One region of the Shewanella sp. 125m-7 genome, then DNA from elsewhere that is predicted to be linked to it. Evidence: predicted binding sites of a transcription regulator. Region 1 holds the regulator's gene; the other holds the start of a gene.
What was found. The regulator LexA, encoded in region 1, represses DNA repair genes until DNA is damaged. The targets are predictions, from matches to a motif close to TACTGTATNNNNATACAGTA.
Positions count from the first base shown of each region.

Region 1 (3,976 bases):
ACCCTCTGTCATGTTAAGTGGCATTTCTGATGCAAAAAGTACGGGCGAAAATAGCAACGCCAGCACACAATACAACAATTGCTTCACTAGACTTCTCCTCTGTCAACAAGACAAAGAAGAGTCACACAGTAAGTCTCTGCTCTATGTAAACTCTTCAGTTCCCAAAAAAGCAACGATGACTTCAAAGTGCGCGAGTGGTTTGTCAATCGAGCCGCATTATCTCTATTGCGACCATGACTATTGTATTTTCAGTATTAGCTACTGGGTTGTGTCACCACGTTGGCACTTACGGCTGAAATATATCAGGCCGATTTCAGCCTCTGTTGTTGTTCAGGATCTACAGTCCATAAAACAGAGACCGACGACTAAATCGCTCGGATATAACTAAATATCGTTGTTATCACTTGTTACACTACTTGGTGTTTAAATATTGATCAAGATCACTTTTTGATTCATTTGCATATTATGGAAATAAATTGCAGGTAATAAAAAAGCCCTCGAATGAGAGCTTTAGCCGAACTGAGTTTCTTTACTAGAAAGAAGATATTAGAAAGAAGGGCTTGATACTTTAGTGGATGGCGCCAAAAAGAGAGGCTTGAGCAAAAGCGCTGCCCTGAGTGTTTATCCTGCTATCCAGTGAATGGCAGTTTGCATTTTTAATGCGACTTCCAATGCCATTTTCGCTGCTACTTTCAATCGTACTTTCAATTAAAATACCAGCAGCGCGTGCGCTTTTAGCAACGAGCTGTAGACGGCGACTATCACGAGCATCTAAAGCGTTAGTCCAAGTAATAACCGCACTCGATGTACCACTAGTTAATGCTTTCTCCATTGCCCAGAGGGTTTCAACTTCATCTTTAGCATGAACTAACAATATTCTATCCATTCTAACGCCCGCAGCGGCCAGCATCTGCTTATAACCTATGTTCGGCGGGCTGATGAGTACAATCCAACGGCCTTGCTGGCTCAGTTGCGAGAGCTGTGCACTAATTTGTGTTAGCTCATCACGTCCTTGAGTTTGGGTCACCATAGTCGTGATATGGTTAGTTGCGTTACTGGTCATATTTGTCGACGGCATATCTTGCCAAAGACCTGGATGACGCGGGCTGGTACCTATTAGTTTGTTCATTGCCAGTCTCCATTACGGATCACACCAACGGCTAAGCCTTCAATACTTAAGCTTTGGTTCGCAAGATCAACTTCAATCGGTGAGTATTCTTCGTTCTCTGCATGTAAGAAAACTTTATTGCCTTTCTTCTCGAAACGTTTCACTGTGACATCGTCTTCGACACGAGCGACGACAATCTGGCCGTTGCGAGCTTGCTGTATTTTATGTACAGCTAGTAGATCACCCTCAAGTATGCCAATGTTCTTCATACTGTCACCACGGACTCTAAGTAAAAAGTCAGCAGAAGGGCGGAACATCGCAGGATCGACTTTATAGTGTTGCTCAACATGCTCTTGGGCAAGAATGGGTTCACCCGCAGCAACTTGGCCGATAAGCGGTAAACCTAAATCAGCTTCTTCAGTGCTTTCTTGGGTTAACTTAATACCGCGAGACGTACCCGGCATAATTTCAATACAGCCTTTTTTAGCTAAGGCTTTTAAATGTTCTTCGGCAGCATTGGCTGATTTAAAACCTAAACGTCTCGCGATCTCGGCACGGGTAGGTGGCATGCCAGTATCTGCAATATTACGTTTAATTAGCTCTAAAATTTCAGCTTGGCGCGGTGTAAGTGGTCTCATTGTTAACCCTGTCTTTCTATACAGTACCTGTGAGTATATACAGTATTTTATTGAGCGCAAGTAATAACCAGTTATATTGTTTTGTGTGGGATCCAGTTTCAAATGAAATAAATCCAGCGATGTGAAACTCGTTATTGAATAGTGGCTGAAGTTAACTATTATTTTGTCCTACATCTGCGCTTATAAATTTAGATAAGACCTTTGAATGGAAATTCGATGGAAGTAGGGATTTTGAGTGAATATGTAAATTAGGCTTAGCTCAATTACGCCCCATTTCGTGCCTGCATTAATTGAACTTTCGTGCAAACTGACCCCTGCTTGACTTTGTTTTGCTCATGCCGGAAATGTGTTTAAGGAGGTGGCGGCTTACCAGTCTATGAACTAGCTACTGCATCTGCGCATATACCCCATTGAATCAAGGGGTAAATGCTAGACAATTACCATGGATATGAGAATATAAAATCAGTGATACCTTCTTCATCTGGAACATTTCATAGTATGACCATCCATCATGTACCGATAGAGCGCCGATTCGCAAAACCCTCTGAAAAACACCTTGTCGAACCCGACTTTTTGTCGTTATGGGGCGAAAATACATCTGGCAGTCTGAGCTGGGATGATTTTAAGGACAACCGTTGTGTCGTTGTGCTCGCTGATGGTAAATGTGGCAAAACTCATGAGTTTAAAAGACGAAATGAAATACTCCGGGCTAACGGGAATGTATCGTTTTTCATTCCGCTTGAGCAGCTCCAAGACAGTGAAGTTCTAGATATATTGTCAGATGAAGAAGAACATACATGGGAAGATTGGCTTGCAGCCCCCGATCAGACGGCAGTGTTCTTTTTGGATGCTGTAGATGAGCTTAAGCTTCGCCAAGGAACGCTTCGTAAGGCTTTGAGGAAAGTTAAAGATACTCTCGGCGAAGCTCTATCGAGGGCAAGATTTTTTATATCTTGTCGTCCAAGTGATTGGAATGAGGAGTTGGACGTTAAAGCCCTATCAACAATACTGCCGCCGGGAAAAATAGACCAGACACAGTTACAACCTATAGACGGAGAGCAAGTTTTCTTACAGGTTATTTCTCGTAAGGAATGGGCTAGTAATAAAACTGAGCGGGAGATTGATGATCATGACTCCCCTGACAAGATCAGTGTGGTAAGCCTTCTACCTTTTACTCAAAGCGAAGCTTTGGAATTTGCGAAACTATACTCTCCAAGTGCCTCAGAACAGTTTAATCACCAATTATCAGAAAAATAACCAAGACACCCAAAATTGTTGGATAGCGATTCCTCTACGATTCCTCTACTAGGCTTTAGTTAAGGTTGAACAGAGGAGTGTGTTATGCCAACGCCAAGAAAAGCGTTAGTCAGCTTGGAAGATACCCCTTATTATCATTGCATAAGTCGCTGTGTTAGAAAGGCATTCCTGTGTGGGGTTGATATTCACACGGGACAATCCTATGAGCATAGGCGTGACTGGGTCGAAAGTCGGCTGTTGCAGCTAGCTGAAGTGTTCGCAATCGATATCTGTGCTTTTGCGGTGATGAGTAATCATCTGCACCTTGTATTGCGGGTTGATGCTGAGTTGGCTAAGAGCTGGTCAGATATCGAGGTTGTAACGCAATGGCAAAAACTGTTCAAAGGCGACAGCCTGAATCACGATTTTATTAAAGCTGAACCTCTTGAATCTTATCAACAAACAATCATCAATAAGCGGATAAAAGAGTACCGACTTCGACTCATGGATATCTCCTGGTTTATGCGGGCGCTTAATGAACCCATAGCCAGAAAGGCCAATGCTGAAGATAAGTGCAAGGGTCGATTTTGGGAAGGGCGCTTTAAGTCGCAAGCGTTACTTGATGACGCGGCGGTGCTGGCTTGTATGGCCTATGTCGACCTCAATCCTATCCGAGCCAATATAGCGATATCTCCAGACACCTCAGACTTCACCAGTATCCAGCTGCGCATCAAAGCGGCAGTTAACGGCGAACAACCTAAATCGCTACTCCCTTTTGTAGGCGATGAGCATCAAGATATGCCTAAAGGACTGATGTTTAATGCAAAAGATTATCTACAACTCGTTGATGATACAGGTCGAATCCAACGCCATGATAAACGAGGTGCTATCAGCCCATCCTCACAGCAGTTGCTGCACCGCTTAAACATACCTGCCGAGAACTGGCTTAAAATGACCGCCGAGTTCACGAAAATATTCAAAGGCGCAGTGGGCA
Region 1 covers NZ_JBRILQ010000017.1:6,679-10,654, forward strand. The annotation lists gene coxB (cytochrome c oxidase subunit II) at 1-87, opposite strand, end outside; gene ACVBIL_RS09885 (cell division inhibitor SulA) at 569-1,129, opposite strand; gene lexA (transcriptional repressor LexA) at 1,126-1,746, opposite strand; gene ACVBIL_RS09895 (hypothetical protein) at 2,245-3,003, shown strand; gene ACVBIL_RS09900 (transposase) at 3,088-3,976, shown strand, end outside.

Region 2 (3,976 bases), on a different contig from region 1:
ATACTCTTGTTTAGCAGCGCCTATGCCCGGTATAAAGTTAATGACACTTCCTGTTATTAATCGCTCAGGATGCTTTATACCTGAAAGTGAAATTTCTGCACCCTCTAACCAAAAGTCTGCACTTTCGGTTAGTAATTCTTGATAGGTACTGTCTATTCTTGCTGTTAAAACAATGCCTTTATCACTTAACGACTTCTGCGTTACTTGACCAATTTGAATACCACGATAAACGATAGCCGTATTTTTAGAGACGGACTCTGCACCACTGGCCAGAAGTGTAAACTGAATGCCACCTAAAGCATCATCTTGGCTATTGTATAACCTAAACTCATGTTTATTCTCGGCAGGCTCTGAGCTAGAGTGTGAACTAAAGGTAATTCCACCTGCAAGAATTGAGGCTAAGCTTTCACTGCTGACTTTGATTCCAGAAAGGGACGCATCTATGCTGATCCCCGATACATTCCAAAATTGTGAATCAACTTTTACCAGCTCAGCATATTGTTGTTGAATAAAGGCGGTTACAAGGATCTGTTTAGCACCTTCAAGGTGGTAGCCTACCACTTGTCCTACAGGAATTTGTCTGTAAAACACTGGAGAACCAACATCAAGCGAACCTAATTGCTCAGATGTAATATGGACGATAAGGCCTTTTTCACCTGGGGTAATGACGGGGGCCGTGGTTTCTGCTTCAAAAAAGGTTCTTGACTCGCCTTTACCGGGTAGGATGCTGATGTAGTTTCCAGAAAAAAGTGTGTCTAACCCTTCTATACCAGTAATCGTTGCTTTAGGTTTAACCAGCCAAAACTTAGTGCCTTGATTGATAAAAGGAGCAGCTCGATAATCCATCACCACTTTTACATTTACCCCTTGCAGGTCGTCATCAATACTCATATCAACGACTTTACCAACCGTAAGACCTTGGTACTTAACTAATGTTTTACCAATGTCCATCCCGGTAGCACTAGGAAAATGAATGGTAACGTCAATTCCTGACTCTCGTATGCTTTTTACACCGAGCCAGGCACCTAATGCGAGTGCAATGATAGGCAGTAACCAAATCGGTGAAAATAACTTTTTCTTTACGATTTTAGGCGCTTGTACTTGAGTCATCTTTAGCTTCCAATCTATCCCAGAGTAAACGGGTATCTATAACTTTTGCAGCAAGCTGCGTGAGTAAAATAACTAAGGCGAATGCAGTTGCCGCAGGAGCGGGCTTGGCATCTAATAACTGTCCCATATTAACTACGGCGACAGTGAGTGAAATAACAAATAGGTCTAGCATGGACCAGCGACCAATCCATTCGATAAAATGAAAGCCGGTCATGAGCCTCTTTTTCGATATAGGCAGTTTAAAACTGATTGCCGAGAGGTAGATAGTTAGCCCGACAATTTTTAGAATAGGGACCAGAATACTGGCAGTAAACAAAATGATCGCAATAGGGATCATATCTGTTTTTACCAAATGAGCGATGCCTGAAAAGATGGTATCTTGGGTTATGCGGCCCTGATTGGTGAGTGTCGTAATGGGATAAATATTAGCAGGGAACAGCAAAATCGCCGCAGTGATCAGTAGTGCCCAGCTTTTTTGTACGCTGGCATAATCTCTAACTTTAAGCGGCGCATCGCAGCGGCTACAGGTTGCGGATTTACAACATGTTATCTTATGACACGTTGGGCAAGATGTTAAACCAATGTCTTTACCTAGGGTCGGTGTATCATTTGTGCTCATCAAGAAAGCTCCACATGTGCTCTAAATCATACTCTCGCATTAAAAATAACGTCATAACAAACAGCATGGTAAAGCAAAATGTGCCAAACCCAAAAGATACACTGGCAAAGTCGGCTAAGTTAAAGGCGGCAACTAAAAAGCTAATGACATAAATTTCTAGCATGGTCAGCTGCGTGAGCACCCCTTGAATTTTTAACAACTGCTTTAACGTTGTTCTAAGGATTGGCGACTGGAGCCCAAGCTTAATGATGAGTATTTGAGACAAAATTGAGATTAACAATAAACCTGGAGCGACAACTGCGGAAATTAATACCGCGATCCCCACTAACCAATAACCTTGTAGATAAACAGAGAGCGCGCCTTCAATTACTGTCGTCGTTCTCATACTGCCTAGAAACTCAAGCTCTAATACCGGGTATAGATTTGCCGGCGCATAAAAGAAAACGGCAGTTAGGCAAAGGGCTAGCATACCGTTTATTGAACAGTATGGAGTATCGTAAAGTGGCGTGTGACATCGTGGACACAGAGCTCGTACCCCGGTGGGCAGAGCGCGCTTCCTTATGACTAAGTCGCAGGACTGACACAAAGTAACACTATTATCTACAGCTTCCATTCCCATCCGTTTTTATACCTAAGCATACACAATAAGCCTTAAACAAATGTTATCGGCTTTGTAATTCACGTATGCAATTGAAAATATTGGTCCATTAACATGATAAGTTTATCAGATATCTAAGAAAACTTGCATAAGAAGTTCAATCTATGAGACTCTTTACTGTATATAAAAACAGTGTGAGGTTCGGTATGGCCGTTGTAACTCAATTTGTAGTCGTTAGAGAAGGGGTTGAAAAGATGACTTTTACATCTAAAAAGGAGGCTGACGCCTACGATAAGATGCTAGATATCGCTGACAACCTAATCCCATTCCTAAGTAAGAGTGACTTGGGCTTAGAGGAAGCGAATATTGAAAAATTAAGCTTTTTCTTGGCTGAGCATAAAGAAGACTTACAGACTTTACTTAAAGGTGGTTCTTTAGAAAAGAAAGTAGCAACAAAGAAATTAAGTAAAAAAGCTGAAAACAAGGACGTTTAATAAAACTCTTTGTTCAATAGCCTCAGTTTGTTGTTAGAATGTTGTGGTTGTATACGCTGCCTCTGGATTAAACTGTTAGGGAATGTTAATTGTGAACGCTTTTTATGACATATTGAATCGTCAAGTTCTCGCACTACTAAGCGGTGAGGATGACTCCATTGCTGCTTTAGCTAATTTTTCGGCATTGTTAAATGATAACCTCACTGATATTAACTGGGTGGGATTTTATTTGCTGAAAAATGAGCAGTTGGTACTCGGTCCTTTTCAAGGCAAAGTAGCCTGTTCGCGAATTCCCGTAGGAAAGGGCGTGTGTGGTACCGCTGTTGCGACTAATACCACGCAGCGGATCGGAGATGTTCATCAATTTGTTGGCCACATTGCTTGTGATAGTGCGAGTAATGCGGAGCTAGTTGTGCCCCTGAGACAAAATGGAACTGTTATTGGTGTGCTAGATATTGATAGCCCATCGTTATCAAGATTCAGTGAAATTGATCAACAAGGCATAGAAACTTTGGTTAAAAGTCTCGAAATTTGCTTATTTGGTTAATCTACGACCAATTATCGCTAATTGTAGGTCGCAATCATTTGAAGCCTCTCTATAATAAGCGGTTTGAGTAATGAAAAAAAACAGACCCGTTTACATTCGGCGAATGAATGGATAGAGTTTGTAGTTTGTTGTTGCTAAGGTAGGTTTGGTTTTAGAGTGAAAAAACAAATGTTAACGATTTTTCATTTGTGATTTGAGTTCTGATCAGACAAATATAAACGACACATTAACTGATACTTGCATTAGTGCTTGTCAGTGGTGTCCCTTTTTTAAACTGTGGAAGTAAAGATGGAATCAACAGAAAAGTTGACCGATACCAACGCTATTCTTGCGTATTTGTACGAAACATTTCCTTTATGCTTTATAGCTGAAGGTGAAACTAAGCCATTAAAAATTGGGTTGTTTCAAGATTTAGCGGAAAGGTTAGCTGATGATTCTAAAGTCAGTAAAACTCAGCTCAGAATCGCGTTAAGAAGATACACAAGTAGCTGGCGCTACTTAAAGTGCGTTAAAGCAGGCGTACAGCGTATTGATTTAGATGGCAATGCTTGTGGTGAACTCGAACAAGAGCATATTGACCACGCGGCAGCTACACTAAAAGAAAGCCA
Region 2 covers NZ_JBRILQ010000009.1:56,777-60,752, forward strand. The annotation lists gene ACVBIL_RS06400 (MlaD family protein) at 1-1,110, opposite strand, end outside; gene ACVBIL_RS06405 (paraquat-inducible protein A) at 1,088-1,729, opposite strand; gene ACVBIL_RS06410 (paraquat-inducible protein A) at 1,716-2,348, opposite strand; gene ACVBIL_RS06415 (YebG family protein) at 2,534-2,821, shown strand; gene ACVBIL_RS06420 (GAF domain-containing protein) at 2,904-3,368, shown strand; gene proQ (RNA chaperone ProQ) at 3,657-3,976, shown strand, end outside.
Region 2: a site for LexA is predicted at 2,503-2,522, ahead of ACVBIL_RS06415 (YebG family protein). Genes of this name have one in related genera too.